2 regions of the Oceanobacillus sp. E9 genome follow, and region 1 is predicted to be linked to the other one. Evidence: riboswitches for the same ligand, from Rfam matches in the RefSeq annotation. Region 1 holds a riboswitch; the other holds the start of a gene.

The links. Region 1 has a riboswitch for S-adenosylmethionine ahead of AQ616_RS00835 (LLM class flavin-dependent oxidoreductase). Riboswitches for the same ligand answer to the same signal wherever they lie in the genome.
Region 2: linked by a shared signal. The riboswitch ahead of AQ616_RS11795 (Fur-regulated basic protein FbpA) and the one ahead of AQ616_RS00835 (LLM class flavin-dependent oxidoreductase) in region 1 are both predicted to bind S-adenosylmethionine.

What each region holds. Positions count from the first base shown of each region.
Region 1 is NZ_LSNA01000001.1:191,315-199,122, forward strand. It holds gene AQ616_RS00830 (ATP-grasp domain-containing protein) at 1-421, opposite strand, end outside; gene AQ616_RS00835 (LLM class flavin-dependent oxidoreductase) at 435-1,490, opposite strand; SAM riboswitch class I at 1,571-1,680, opposite strand; SAM riboswitch class I at 1,805-1,912, shown strand; gene ssuE (NADPH-dependent FMN reductase) at 2,005-2,556, shown strand; gene AQ616_RS00845 (superoxide dismutase family protein) at 2,758-3,342, opposite strand; gene AQ616_RS00850 (DoxX family protein) at 3,515-4,027, opposite strand; gene AQ616_RS00855 (ABC transporter ATP-binding protein) at 4,287-5,219, shown strand; gene AQ616_RS00860 (ABC transporter permease) at 5,212-6,423, shown strand; gene AQ616_RS00865 (flavodoxin family protein) at 7,171-7,710, shown strand.
Region 2 is NZ_LSNA01000007.1:436,953-444,760, forward strand. It holds gene AQ616_RS11765 (MFS transporter) at 1-239, shown strand, start outside; gene AQ616_RS11770 (pectate lyase family protein) at 410-1,408, opposite strand; gene AQ616_RS19440 (hypothetical protein) at 1,819-2,007, opposite strand; gene AQ616_RS19245 (IS3 family transposase) at 2,151-2,276, opposite strand; gene AQ616_RS11775 (CynX/NimT family MFS transporter) at 2,634-3,845, opposite strand; gene AQ616_RS11780 (hypothetical protein) at 3,998-4,294, opposite strand; gene AQ616_RS11785 (hypothetical protein) at 4,414-4,713, shown strand; gene AQ616_RS11790 (HAD-IIIA family hydrolase) at 4,710-5,249, shown strand; SAM riboswitch class I at 5,351-5,451, shown strand; gene AQ616_RS11795 (Fur-regulated basic protein FbpA) at 5,527-5,727, shown strand; gene AQ616_RS11800 (GNAT family N-acetyltransferase) at 6,271-6,789, shown strand; gene AQ616_RS11805 (class I SAM-dependent methyltransferase) at 6,803-7,522, shown strand; gene AQ616_RS11810 (HIT domain-containing protein) at 7,550-7,808, shown strand, end outside.

The DNA of each region.
Region 1 (7,808 bases):
CTCGGTTATGCTTGGTAATAAAACTTTTTCCTTCAAATTGTTCTGCTGCTTTTAAGATATTCTCTTTTCCAACTGCTACAGCTGTTTTTGGCGTTTTTACACCAAACCTCTCAAGTTCCAAGTATTGTTGAACTTTACTTACTTCCAATTGTAGGGCACGGCTACCATTAATAACCTTTCTTTCATGAAACTCTAACCACGCTAACACAGCATTTGTAAACTCTGGCGCAAAACGATTTCCTCTTGTATGAGAGGATGCGCTCATGCGATTATAAAATATTCCCTCTGGTGGTTCACTCAGTAAATCTATATGTCCTTCTTGAAGTAACCAATCTTCATAAGGAAGTTCTAAATCATTAAATCGTTTTATAAGATGTTCTGTCCATTCCATATTTTCATGTAAAACATAAATTTTACTCATTATCATGACTCCTTTAGTGTAACGTAGATGTCTTCTTTCTTAATTCTTCTACTTTCGGCATCACTTGCTTAGCAAATCGTTCCAACTCTTCCAATTGAGGGGAGCATTGTAGTAATAGCTGATCCAAACCAACTTTCTCATATTCTATTATTCTTTCTGCAATTTGTTCAGGCGTCCCTACAAGATTCGGACGTAACCCTCTGTTCGAAACAGAATAATCTTTTATTTGTAATTGTTGTTCTAATTGGGATTTAGAAGTAAAATCTTTCATTCCTGCATATCCTTTTTCGTCTTTTATTGATGTAATTCTTTCCAACTCTTGTAATGCTTCTTCCTCAGAGTCTCTACATATCACGTAGGCAGCCATACTAAATGATTGCAATGCTTCCTTATCGAGATTATTTCTCCGATTTTTCATATTACCTATTTTTTCTTGAATTTCTTCTACTGTTCCACCATGCATCACATATGCATCGCATAAAGTAGAAATTACTTGCTTCCCTTTTTCACTTTCTCCCCCAGCATATAGAATTGGATTCGGTTGTTGAATAGGTTTTGGTGCTAACTTCGTATTCTCTACCTGATAAAATTTCCCGTAGTAAGAGAAGGTACCTTCCGTCCAAAGTCCTTTTAAAACCTCTAGGAATTCGATTGTTCTATCGTACCGCTCATCATGTTCAGTGAAGTCTCCACCATATTGTTTCGCTTCTTCTGACCACCATCCAGAAACAACATTTAGCGTGAATCTTCCTCCACTTAATTGGTCAATATTAGCAGCCATTTTCGCAATTACTGCTGGATTGTGATATATCGGTCTAACCGCTGTCATAATTTCAATTTTATTTGTTACAGCAGCTAACCCGGCTGCTGTTGTCCAAGCTTCTAAAGAATTCGCTTCTATCCCTTTAATATCATTTAAATATAATTCAGCAATTAATGTCGTATCATAGCCCCATTCCTCAGCATGCTGAATTACCTGTTTCGCATATTCAAACGTAGGAGGCATCTGCTCATCTTCTACATTACGAAGCCAACCTCCAAAAATCGGCAACCAAAAACCATACTTCATTTTCATCCCCCATGTCTATAGTTGTAATAATACTAAAAAAGCCCTTTCCTTAGATAAGAAAAGAGCTCTGTCACCGTCTTCTCTTATCTACCAAGCATAAAAATGCTTGATGGATTTGGCACAGTATTCAAACTAGAACCTGTTGCCGAGGCTTCTGTGGGCCATGTCCCTCCACCTCTCAGGATAAGATATTTCATTATTTAGTTTGTTTCAACGATAATAATACAAGCTGATAGAATTGTCAATTAAATTTCCTCACAAAACAAAGTTGACTTATCGGGATTGATATATTAGAATATATAAAAAATTAATACATCTTATCAAGAGAAGCCGAGGGACCTGGCCCGTTGACGCTTCAGCAACCTCTAATTTCATTAGAAAGGTGCTACCTCCAGCAAGTTATATTTCTTGAAAGATAAGAGCCCAGATTAAAAAAAATCCGCGACGCTCTTATTTGTTAAGCTTATCGCGGGTTTTCTTATATTCTAATTTATTTTCAAAGGAGATAGGTAAAATGAACAACATTGTGACATTGTCCGGCAGCCCCTCCGAACTATCTAGGTCAGAAAAGGTCTTACATTATTTAGGTGATCAACTAATCCAACAGAAATTTTCTGTAACCCATATTTCTGTTAAAGATGTGCCGTATGAAGATTTATTTACAGGGAATTTTCAAAGTGCGGCTATTAAGAATATAACCCAAAAAATCCAAGTGGCAGATGGTGTCATCGTTGGTTCTCCTGTCTATAAAGGAGCATATTCGGGTGTTTTGAAAGCTTTAATTGATCTATTGCCCCAGGATGCACTTAAACACACACCAGTCTTACCAATTATGACAGGGGGCAGCCCTGCACATTTATTAGCGGTTGAGTACACATTAAAACCTGTTCTCGCAACTTTAAAAGCACATAACCTCAAAGGATTATATTTTTTAGATGAACAAATAGATAAACAACACGAAATCCCTATTATCGATAATAATATCTTACAACGAGCAAAGAAACAGGTGGACTATTTTGCACAAATGGTTGAAGGAACTTCGACACAAGCATTAACAACTTATTGAGGAGACTTTAATCAATGAATAAACGAATTTCTTTAACGTTTTTGATACGATGTATCAATACTGGTCTATGGAGACATACCCAGGACCAATCTCATATATACAAATACAGTCTTCCACCAAACACAATTATAATAAAGTAGAAAAGAGACTAGGAACATTTATTCTTTGTCCTAGTCTCTTAAAGTTTAAGAATGGAATTAATTATTCTCCTATTACACCACACGCAATACGATCTCCTGCGTCACCAGATGGTTGAGACCTATAATCATCTGGACCGGAATGAATCATTAATGAGGTTCCTTGCTCTGTATACAATGTATTCTCCGTATCAGCTTGTAAAGTCACCATTGGAGCATCAACTTCTGCCTGAACGGTTCCGTCTTCATTTACGGTGATGTTCTCTAAATCACCTGCATGAGGTCCTTCTGGATGATTAAATCCGTGCTTAGCATTTGTTGGGTTATAATGCGAGCCAGCTGATTCAAAATCTGGCAATTCACATTTACCTACTTCATGAATATGAAAACCATGTTCTCCTGCTGGTAAATCTTCACCCTCTAATGAGATATGAACTCCTTCTTCACCTTCTGTTAATGTAGCTGTTCCAACAACTTGTCCTTCGTTATTTTCTAGTGAGACTAAAACCTCTTCCTCTGCAGTTGCATTCGATTCTACTGCTTCCTCACCCTTATCCTGATTTTCTTGCCCTGTTTGATCATCGTTACATGCTATCAGTAACAGGGTAATTAACATAAACGACAATACATATACCCATTGTTTTTTCACTATGTTTACTCCTTTCGTTGAAGATATGAATATATAATTATTACCTATATCTATCATTCACAACTTAGCTTAGATTTAAACGCGAAATTTGGCATAATATGTAATTGTAAAATCCATTATAATTATTTAAAAAACTCCCAAACTATTCGTTTGGGAGTTTTAGATTCCTATTTTAAGCAGCTACTGTTGTTTTATTTTGTTTCTGTTTTCTATTTTTCCAAGTTTGTTTCATATATGGCATTACCCAACGATCTAATCCGTATTTACCAGCATTTGCTCCAGCTACGATGATGAAGATTGTCAGTAACACCATCTGTGCATTGGTGCTGACTGTTCCACTAAATAAGAATGCGAAGTTCATGGTGATACCCATTAAAGCAGCGAAGTTTGTGAATAATCCAAGAATTAATGCTATACCTACTAATACTTCTCCCCACATTACTAAAACTGTAAATAAATCGGCATTTGGTAGAGCAACTGCTTCTAAAAAGGCACCCCACCAAGCTTGAACTGTTGGATGTTCACCACCAGTTTGAGCAACAGCTCCTTGCAAGAATCCACTCGCATCAAATTCTCCCCCCATTAATTTACCTAAACCACTGGTTAACCAAACATAACCTATATACACTCGAATAATTGTCCATAACCCTGCAGCTACTTTATGATTTCTAATAAAATTCATCATTGCCTTTTCACTCCTTATTTGGAATTAAATGAATTAATAACATTTGTTCAACATTTCACATATTGTTTTATAGGATATCCTTATCACACTTTTATAATAGCACCTTCTTGTTATTGGAACCACATTTCGTGAATGTTTTCACATATTAGTAACAAAGTAGTGAATACTTTTTGAACAATTAAAATTAAATTGAAACTTTTCACATAAGTAAAGCGTACTTATACTATCGATGAATAAATTCAATCAAGGAGGTAATTGAATGGAGCCTTTATTACATGTTCATAACTTGAAAAAGTCTTTTAAAGATAAACAAGCTTTAAAAGGAATTTCATTCGAAGTTCACCGTGGTGAAATCATGGCTATTCTTGGTCCTAATGGTGCAGGAAAATCTACTACAATTCGTAATATTATGGGAATTATGTACCCTGATAGTGGAACTGTTCAGTTTAATTATAATGGGAAAGGAATACCTAAAAATAAAATCGGATATTTACCTGAAGAGAGAGGATTGTACAAAAATGTAAAAGTCATGGATATTCTATTATATTTAGCAGATTTAAAGGATTATCCAATTCAACAAGCAAAAGAAAGAGTACTTTATTACTTAAAAAAATTTGATTTAGAAGGAAAAGAAAATGTATCTATAGAAGAATTGTCCAAGGGGATGGGACAAAAAGTACAATTCATTGGTTCAATTATCCATGAACCTGATTTATTAATTTTAGATGAACCTTTTTCAGGATTGGATCCGGTCAGTCAGGACATTTTTAAAGACGAGATCTCACAACTTGCCGCTAACGGAACAGCAATCTTACTTTCCTCTCACCAAATGAATTTGGTAGAAGAAATGTGTGATCGATTGTTTATGATCCAAAACGGACAAAAAGTAATATATGGTACATTAGATGATGTGAAAAAACAATATGCTAACTTTAAATGTACAATTTCAGGGAAAAATAGCACCGAACAGCTGCAAACAATTCCTAACGTTGACCGAATTGAACAAAATGGAGATACGACTATTCTCCATCTTAATCAAGATGTAAATCCACCTCTTTGGTTACGTCAATTACCTGAGGATTTACATATTTCAGAACTGAAGCTTAATCGTATCTCACTCCACGAGATATTTATTGATATCGCTACCAACCAACATCTAATAAAGAAAGGAGAAGGTGAGATTTATGTATAATGCTTGGAAAGTTGCCAAATGGGAAATAAAACGTAATCTAAAGAATAAAACATTTGTGATTGGTCTATTTATCTCTCCTCTTTTACTTCTTTTATTTTATTTCATCGGTAGTCTATTTTCAGATTCAAATGAATCCGAACAAATGACAGTATATGTAAATGATCAAATGGAAGTATTTTCAGAGTTTGAAAACATTGTAGATCAGCAAGGATTGGATTGGCAGATAGAATCTACAGATGTAAGTCAAGCAGAACTAGATGAAGTCGAAGAGGATAATACTGCATATCTGTTTATTTTTGAAGATGCAATACAGTCAGGTTTTGTCCCAATGCATTTAAGCGAAGATATTGATCCTGCTTTTATTGGCCAAGTCCAATCGTTAAGTGCTCCGCTCCAAGCAATGAGAGCTACAGACTCTGGACTCTCTAATCAAGAAGCTGAGCAGTTATTACAACCAGTTGTCTTTATAGATGAGACAACGATTGATGCAAATGAAGAATCGGAAGCAATGGCGGATACCCTTCAACAAATCGTACCAGGTATTTTCGCAGGAGTAATTATGCTTTCCATTGTGTTTACTGGAATGGCGATTTTCCAAAGCGCTTCGCAAGAAAAGAAGGATAAAATCGCAGAAATCATTTTATCTTCATTAACTCCATCAGAACTTATGCAAGGAAAAATTATTGGTTACTTTGTACTTGGATTAATTCAAGTTGTCGTATTTATTGGTATCATTCTTCCAGTTGCTGTATGGCAACTCGATATTCCTCTTTTGGAGTATATATTCGTACCTGAAACCATCCTATTAGTATTTATTGCTCTATTAAGCTATTTAATGTTTGCTGCTATTTTTGTAGGAATTGGTGCAACAATGGCTGATGTCTCTACCGCTGGAAACTTCCAGGGCATGGTAATGATGCTTCCATTCTTACCATTCATTTTAGCCGGTCCAGTCATCAGTGATCCAAATGGGATTGTCGCAACTGTAAGTACGTATATACCTTTTACTTCTCCTGGGGTACTACTGTTACGGCTTACCTTTTTAGAAGAGTGGCCATGGATAGAAATTATAATTGCATTAGCCATTTTAATTGTGAGCATTATTATATTTATGAAGCTAGCAGGTAAAATCTTTCAAGTTGGTATTCTTATGTATGGTAAGAATGCAACGCCTAAAGAAATTTGGAAATGGATACGAGCGTAAAATAAAAAGTGTGAGTGATTTCCATAGGGACAGTCTCATCTATTCCCTGCTGGATTCACTCACATTTACATTTTCATAGTAATGAATTTTAAAAGTGCAAGATATAGATAGTAAAAATTATTCTGAATGATCAACAAATAGTTCTCCTATTTGCTCGCGTTTTTCTTGTGCTTTAGCGTGGAGAGGTGAATTGCGGATATTTGATTCAATTTCCTGATACTGTTCCTTCGACGTATAAGCTCAAATAGCTGTTATTTCTGTTTGCTTTTCATTCACCCACCTACCGATTAACTTACTTCCGTGTTCTAACTGATTAGGCAGTAAATATTTGTGAAAAAAATTATTAAAAACAGCTAAATTTTCGGATTTGATTTTGTATGTTTTCTTACGATAAATTATTTCCATTCACCTTTCTTTCATTTTATATGGAGTCGATACATATACTGCATATAAGAAAAATTAGAGCAAACCTTGCTAGCTAAGACTTTTCCTTGAAGCAACAAGGCTGAGACAAAAGTATAGATACGAGATCAGTAGGAGCAATTAACATTTTCCACAAGCATAAGTTTATCTAAGTCTTTGTCTGTTGACGCCTTGCCAATCGCTCACAATTCTTTTAAAACAGAATTATACGATGTTAACTTAGGTACGAGGTGCTTAAAACTGGACAAAGATATTACTCTAAAACAGCAGTCTATTTACACAAATTTATACCAAAAGACATTTCCCTTAATGAGGAGGATATACATGAGTGTAATTGTTTTTCACGGTTCAACAAGGGAGCATGGAAATACAGAATTATTAACCTATCGTGCTGTCCCAAAGGAAGTAGGTACACATATATATTTACGAGAGTACCAAATCGAGCCAATTGTTGATCAGCGCCATGATGAAGAAGGATTTGATAAAATAGAAGACGATCATCAATTACTGATTGATCAATTGTTGCAACACGATACGATTGTTTTTGCTACCCCTATTTATTGGTATAGTATGTCAACACCAATGAAGCTTTTTATTGATCGTTGGTCGCAAATATTAAGACATCCTAATTATGCGCATTTCAGAGAAGCTTTATCTAAAAAGGACGTATATGCAATAATTGTTGGTGGAGATACTCCACAGATTAAAGGTTTACCTTTAGTACAACAATTTCAATATATTTGTCAGTTTTATCAGATGAATTTTAAAGGATACGTTATTGGAAAAGCAAGTAAACCAGGGGAGATCACAATTGATCATCAGGCATTACAAGCTGCCTCCCACCTTTTACCTTCAATCAAATAATTTTTATTGATTTTTCTAAAGAACAATCCCCTATCCGTCGATAATAAGAGATGATTCTAAAATTGCTGGGACCTAAGTGAGAATCTAATTTCCTATAA
Region 2 (7,808 bases), on a different contig from region 1:
AAGGGATTACGCCAGATCAACTCATTGCTAGAGTTCGAAGTGCAATCATTGTACTTAGTGGAGTTGCTACAATTATGGGTACGCTTTTATCAGGTTTAATTTCAGAATGGGATTCTAACTTAGCCTTAATTTTAGGATTTATTATTTTGTTATTGTGCGGGATATTCATTTTAAAATATAAACAACAAGGCGTTACGATGAACAAAATTCAACCAATCTATCATAGAGTTAAAGAGTGAGTCAATTGATTTTCTAACTGCCCTGGATAGTTACACTTAGTTGTACAGATTAGTTAAGGTCAGTTTAAAGAACAAATTGTCCAGTTACACCTTTACAATAAACACCCCAAAAGTTAGATTTTCACTCTAACTTTTGGGGTGAACTACATAACTGGACCTTTTTTGTATCCTTAAGGCTGAACTATTCCAACACCCGCAAACTGAGAAACCATTGCTTTGACATCTTGTACAGGAGTTAAATTGTAATTATAGGATACAGTGTAAGTGGTTGTTGAAGTAGTTGGCTGACTTCCTGTGCTATTTATATACAAGTTGTTGGAAACATTCCAATAGCCAGGTTCGTCGCTGTACCAATAACCTAAAGGATCCTTAGAATTTTCGAAGACATTATTTTCTACAAGCAATTCTGCACCCATCCGTGCATTAATACCGGTATCAATGATCCCTTCGAAATAATTATTGTAAAGGTGCCCTTCTCCATAACGGAAAGCAGGAACACGTGAATTCAAATTTTGAAAATGGTTATGATGGAAAGTGATGTTACGATCTCCATCATCACTATCGGAAGAGCCCATTAACATCGCTTTCCAGCTGTCATGGACATAGTTCCAGGAGAAGGTAATATTATGTGCATTTTTCTTTACATCAAATAACCCGTCATAATAATCTTTGTCCACATTTAAATCTGCATATAGCTCATTATGGTCTACCCAGATATTATTAGATGGTCCTTCAATACTAATAGCGTCTTTATCACCAGCTCTTACTTCGTGAATTGTGAGATTTCGAATGATCACATTATCTGCCCGCCATACTTTAATGCCGATACCGTCAAATTCGCCATTCGTTCCAACTCCAACAATCGATACATCGGAAACATCTTTGATATTGATTTTACTATCCGAAGTATTATCAGGTGTGATCGTTCCATCTACATAAATTTTTAATGGAGTGTTATCGTCTTTATCCTTTAAGGCTTGAATGATTTGGTCACCAGTGGAAACAGTTACAGTATCTCCTCCTTCACCGCCTGTTGTGCCACCATCAAATGTAGCAAACCCGGTCATACTGAAATCAGGAGTACTCGCAGAGACAGACTGAAAAGACAAACCTAAAGACAATATAACAATAAGACTTAATAAAAAGATTTTTACATTTTTTCTAATCAATTCTTCCACACCCTTTTAAGATTTTATATTTAGTCTGCTTATCCACAAAGTCCTACATCATCCCTCCTTTTTAAAATAATATCTAAACCTTATCACGAAAACGCTTACTTAAAAATAATCATTTATTCATATATTAAACATTCTGGTTAGTTTATACTAAATAAAATCCAATAAATACAGACTATATTTACTATAAAAAATAGCTAATTACCTCGTTTTTTAAAATTTATTATTTGTTATAGAAAGTTTATTTTTAGAGAATCTAATATAATGATTATAGATTTTGTCTTTGATTAATATTTTTTTTACAGTAATTTACTAATTATAAAAATGAGAGAATAAATTAACTCTGGACACAGTCTCATTGGGTTTTACACCCGCTATTTTAATTGGCCAATAAGAGAGAAAAATTAAAAGAATCGTTGATTACGGTCATTGAAGAAGTCGTTATTCAAGAAGTATTTAAAATAATATTGACCATCTGTACTAAGTAATGCTACTGCATTAGTGGATGATTTGTAAGTTACACCTGTAAAATCAGTAATTTCTTCACCTTTAACATTTGTCCCCCTTTGACAACGCGGTGGCTGAAGCGACATTCAAAAAGATCAAAACAGAATTTGTATATATACAGTTAAGATAGTAAGAAACATACTAGGTATTTTTCAAAGAAAAAATAAGCATTGGTATGTCAACACTAAAATGGACAAAAAGTTATAGGGGTAGATGAGATGTTTAAATTTCACTTTAAATAACCTAGCGTTCCATGAATTCGAATGTTATTACACCAATGAAAATAATCATTAAGTTCAAGAACAAGATGTTCAAGAGAAGTGAAATGAGCTCCGTCCATAGTAGTATGCTTCAGTTATTAATATAAGTTTACAAGCCCTCATTTTATCTGTCCGATTTAGTGTAGCTTATCCAAAGGTACCTCATAGGCGAGATGAGTGCCCAGAATTAGAGGGTGCAGGAAAGTATGGTAACTTATAGGCGAGATGAACGCCCAGAATCAGAAGGAATAGAGAAATAAGGTACCTCATAAGCGAGATGAGTGCCCGAAATCAGATGGATCAAAGCAGAATGGTGCTAATAGACAAGATGAGTGCCCGGAATTAGACGTTACATGGAAATCTGGTAGCTCATTGATTGGTAGGGAGATAATCCGTTTGCTTAAGTAAAAGAACTACCTTCCGCTTCAAAGGAAGGTAGTTCCATTCATTATTTATTCAAATTTAATCTTTTCGTTTTTCCCCGCGATGGTTCCGAGTATTGCTATACATAAAGCAACAATCATTAAAATAACCAAAGGAATAGTCCATCCATTGGTCCATTCTGAGATGAAACCAAGTAGTAATGGTCCAAGTGCAGCGACCATATAGCCGACCGATTGTGCCATACTTGATAGTTGTGAAGATTGAGCCACTGTTTCTGTACGAAGAACAAAAAACATCATCGCTAGACTAAATGCTGTCCCAGCACCGACTCCAGTTAACAATAAGAAAGCTATAATTAAGTTAGATGATGATGTAAATGTTATTCCAAGCAGTCCACTAAAAAATAGAAGTCCTGCAATGCATCCAATTATTCGTTGATTATTCATTTTTCCTGCAATGATTGGCGCGACAAATGTCGTTGGAATAATTCCCATTTGTAAAATTGCAATAAACCAACCTGCGTCACTTTCAGAAAATCCTTTTGCTAATAAGATATCTGGAAGCCAAGTAAACAGACTATACGGAATGAATGATTGAAAACCCATAAAGAATGTTACTGCCCAAGCTATTTTCGACTTGAATAATGCAGTAGGAGGTTGGCTCTTTACATCTACAAACACCTTTTTCCGTGATGAACGAATCATGGGTAGTCGTAATAATAATATAATTACTGCAATCAAGGAAATGACGCTCCATACTTGCATTGCGTTGCGCCAATCCAATGAAGGAAAGGAAGTAATAGGGACAGATATTCCTGAAGCCAGCGCTCCAAATAAATTCATGGTTACAGAATAAATACCAGTCATAAGTCCGATACGATATGGGAAGCTTGATTTGATTAGTCCTGGCATTAGTACATTTCCCACCGATATTGCTATCCCCAGAAGCAGTGTGCCGAATAGCAACATGGATATATCACCAATTGATCGAATATATATACCTATGGATAATACTACCATTGCCATTAATAACGTAAATTCCATTCCTAGTTTTCTAGATAGAGTAGGAACAAATGAAGAAAAAATTCCAAATGCTATTAAAGGTAATGTGTTAATTAAACCGATCATGGCATTTGTTACCTCTAATTCATTTCTAAATATTGGAATTAATGGGCCAACGGAAGTGATGGGGGACCGTAGTGTTGAAGCTATGAAAAGAATCGCTAAAATTAATAGAAATGTATAATAACGCTGTTTTGTCGAATTTGAAATACGTTGCATGGTGTTTCTCCTTATGATTAATCTTCGTTAGCTAATATATCAAAAGTTAATTATACATAAATTGATCATAAGGAGAAAGATAAAAATTATTGATTATTTATTCTGAGTTTTAAAGGATTTAAGCCAAAAGGTAACCAAACACATATTACAACTTATGGTAAGTATGGGGCAATGACTAACATGATGATAGAAATTGATATTAAAAAAGTACTAACTGTTTTTGATAATTTTACATTTTTATCACTTTTATAAAATCCAGAGAATTGTAATTTGTTCCGATATAATACAAAAATAGAAATAATGATACCAATACCAGCAATTAATCCTCCATAATAATTATCTAATTGAATACCGATGGATGAATAGATAAACATAATAGCTTTATTGAAAATAAATCCCAATAGACCAAAAATTATGAGTATACGGATGATTTCTAAAGTGAATTTCATTTTCGGCTCTCCTTAAATAGCTATAAAGTTCTACAATAATCTAAATTGAGTATTTATTAAAATTTTGCGTCTATTATAAATAAATCTACGTCTATTTAATAAAAGGGGGAAAACTAGCAATGGCAATATTAAATCTAGCAAGTGTAATATTAGGGATAATAGCATTAATTCTTCCCGTTATCAATCTATTATCCACACATAAACATAAATTGAAAAAAATTATTCTAATGTTAGTAAGTCTAAGTGCATGTTCTATTGCAATATGTTTTCAGTTATTTTATCAGCATCACCTCGTGAAAATTCAGGATTGGTCAGCTTTAATGGATGTTTCAGGTAGCACAGTTTTGATATCTGCAATACTATTGGCTTTAACGGTTACTTTAAATATTTCTTCCATTTTTGGGATGAGGGAGTCATGATAAACAAAAAGCTTGAAGCAGTGTTTTTAGATAGGGATGGGACCATTGGTGGAGATGATAAGGTACATTATCCAGATGACTTTAAGTTGTTTACGAATTCGAAAAAGAATATAGATTATCTTAAACAATTTGTTCAAGTGTTTTCATTTACCAATCAACCAGGTATTTCATTGGGAGAGGCGAGTAAAGAAGATTTCTATAAAGAATTAATGGGATTTGGTTTTGATGATGTATTTCTATGTCCACATCATCATAAAGAAGGCTGTAAATGCCGAAAACCTAGTACTGGTATGTTAAAAGAAGCTACTTATAAATATCAGTTAAATTTAAATAACTGTGTTGTAATTGGCGATAGATGGAGTGATATGGTAGCAGCTTCCAAAACAAATTCAGTAAAGATATTAGTAAAAACAGGGGCAGGAATGTCAACGCTTCATGACCATTTTGAAAAACTAAAAGAAATTGAACTTGATTTTGTTGCAGAGAATCTTACAGAAGCAGTAAACTGGATTAGTAATCGATATCACCTATCATAGAAAAATGAATGAAACAAATCAATTTATGATATATAGATTGCAGAATTAAATCGCAGTAGACAAATCGGATTAATGAGTTTATAATTAAGTTTATAAAAATATACTTATCAAGAGAGGTGGAGGGACTGGCCCGTTGAAACCTCAGCAACAGAGTGCATCTATCTGTGCTAAATCCTGCAAGCATTAGCTTGAAAGATAAGTTGAGGTTATCGTAATATACAAATTCTCTCTTCTTATCTTTGCCATGATCATACTTATAGAAGAGGAGGATTTAAATATGGCTTTCTGGAATGAAGATGAATCAGAAAGAAGAAAAAACGAATTAATTGAGAAATTAATTGCATCTAATCATTTTAAAAAAGGGAACAAACATCTTTATGAGCTTACTACCGCAGAGTTAGAATACGAATACTTTAAGCTTCAATTTAATGATCACCCACATGCTGGTAAAAGTGCCATTCATTGGGAGAATTTCTAACTATATGTTGATAAAAACATCACCCTCGCATTTGCGAGGTTTTTTTATTCCATTTTTACATCAAATGTATTACTCATAGCAAATTACTTAATTATCAATTACTTTTACATAGATAGTGTCTATTCCGACTGGCGGACCAATCTCTCTGACTTCTCCAGTAAATCCGACTTCAACTTTATCACTTACTTCAAAAGTAATTTCTTCTTCTACAGATAAATCAACAGTTACTTGATTTCCAGAATTTAAAATTGACCCTTTAGTTACTTTAACAATAGCAATATCATTGTTTATTGTCTGTATATTTCCAATAAGGCTATCCTGAGTTTAAAATTTGGCATTTCGAATGTTATTAATAGAAGTGCTATCACAAGAACTGGAAAATACTAACATAAATATTATACTGATGTAATTTATCATTATTCTAAAAATCTTCATATACAATCACACCCCTAATAGATATTATATATTATTAAATGAATGAGAATTATGTATTTTTCTGAATTGAATGATAAAATGGAGTGTAGTCTGTTGGAGGTGACTGGTATGCAAATAAACTTTAAATCAATACATAGTGAAGAGGATGTTAACTTAATTTCCACATTATATAGTAAAGTTTGGAGACAAGATTCTGAAGGGATATTCCAACGAATAAAGAAACATATGGACTATGATGGTTTTCAAGGGCATATGATTCTATCGGAAGAAAATAAGTTAATTGGTTTTGCTTATGGTTATTTTTCATTGAAAGGTCAATATTACCATGATCTTATTGCTAATCATCTGAATCAACAGGAGTATCAAGATTGGCTCTCCAACTGCTATGAAGTTGTTGAAATAATCGTGGACTCATATTATCGAAAGTTAGGATATGGAAGAGAATTATTAGACAGTCTGTTAAAAGGTGCCAAAACAACTACAGCAATTTTGACAACACAACAAGATAATATGACTGCTATACAATTTTATAAGAACCAGCATTGGGAACTAGTAAAAGAGCAATTTTATCCAAATGAAGATGGAAAAGCATTTGTGATTTTCGGTAAGAGACTAAAAAGACAGTAAAGCGAGGTAATATATGATTCCGCTAGTTTATGATCAATTAAATAGGTTTGGTGAAGACGATACATTTTTTCTTTCCCTATTAAAAGAGATAAAAGGGAAAAATCTAGCTGATCTAGGTTGTGGAACAGGAAGGCTCACCTTACATTTTGCTAAAGCAGGATTTGATATAACCGCAATCGATCCAAATAAAGAAGCAATTGAGCTTGCTAAGACGAAACAAACATCCAATCAAGTTGAATGGATTATTGGAGATAGTGGGGATCTAAAGACAAACACATATGATGTGGTGATTATGACTGCAAATGTTGCGCAAGTGTTTCTTACAGATGTGGATTGGGAGCAAGTAACAAGTGATGTTTTTCGTTCATTGAAAGAAGGCGGTTCTTTCATATTTGATACACGTAATCCAAAGGCTGAAGTGTGGAAAAAATGGATGGCAGATAAAACACCCGATATTGCAACACATCCTAAGACAGGAGAAGAATTAGAAATTTGGACCGAATACGATGGAATGGACGAAAAACAAATATTTACGTTCTATGAAACTGTAAAAAGTGTTAAGTCTGGAGAGGTTATCCAACGTGAAAAACTGCAATTGCGATTTCGTAATCAAAAAGAAGTAAAGGTTGCCTTAGAAAAATCAGGATTTTCTGATGTTAAATGTTATGGAGATTGGGAATTAAAAGAGGCAAGTGAAGAATCATCATCATTTATCTTCTATGGTACAAAATAATGATCAGAAAATATGGAGGGGGAGTATATGATGGAAGATTTTTATTGTGATGAAGTTTTAAGTGGTAATACGTTAGTGGAGAAGGTCGTGGAAACAGAAAATGTATTAGCGTACCATCATACAAATCCATATTGGCCCACTCATATAGTTGCCATCCCGAAAGTTCATATTGACTCTCTTCTTTCTTTGGAAGAAAAAGATAATGATTTATTATTGGAGTTGTTTTTTGTAATCAAGCAGGTTGCAACTATGGTAAAGGAAGAAGATGGCGCGTGTCGTGTCATTA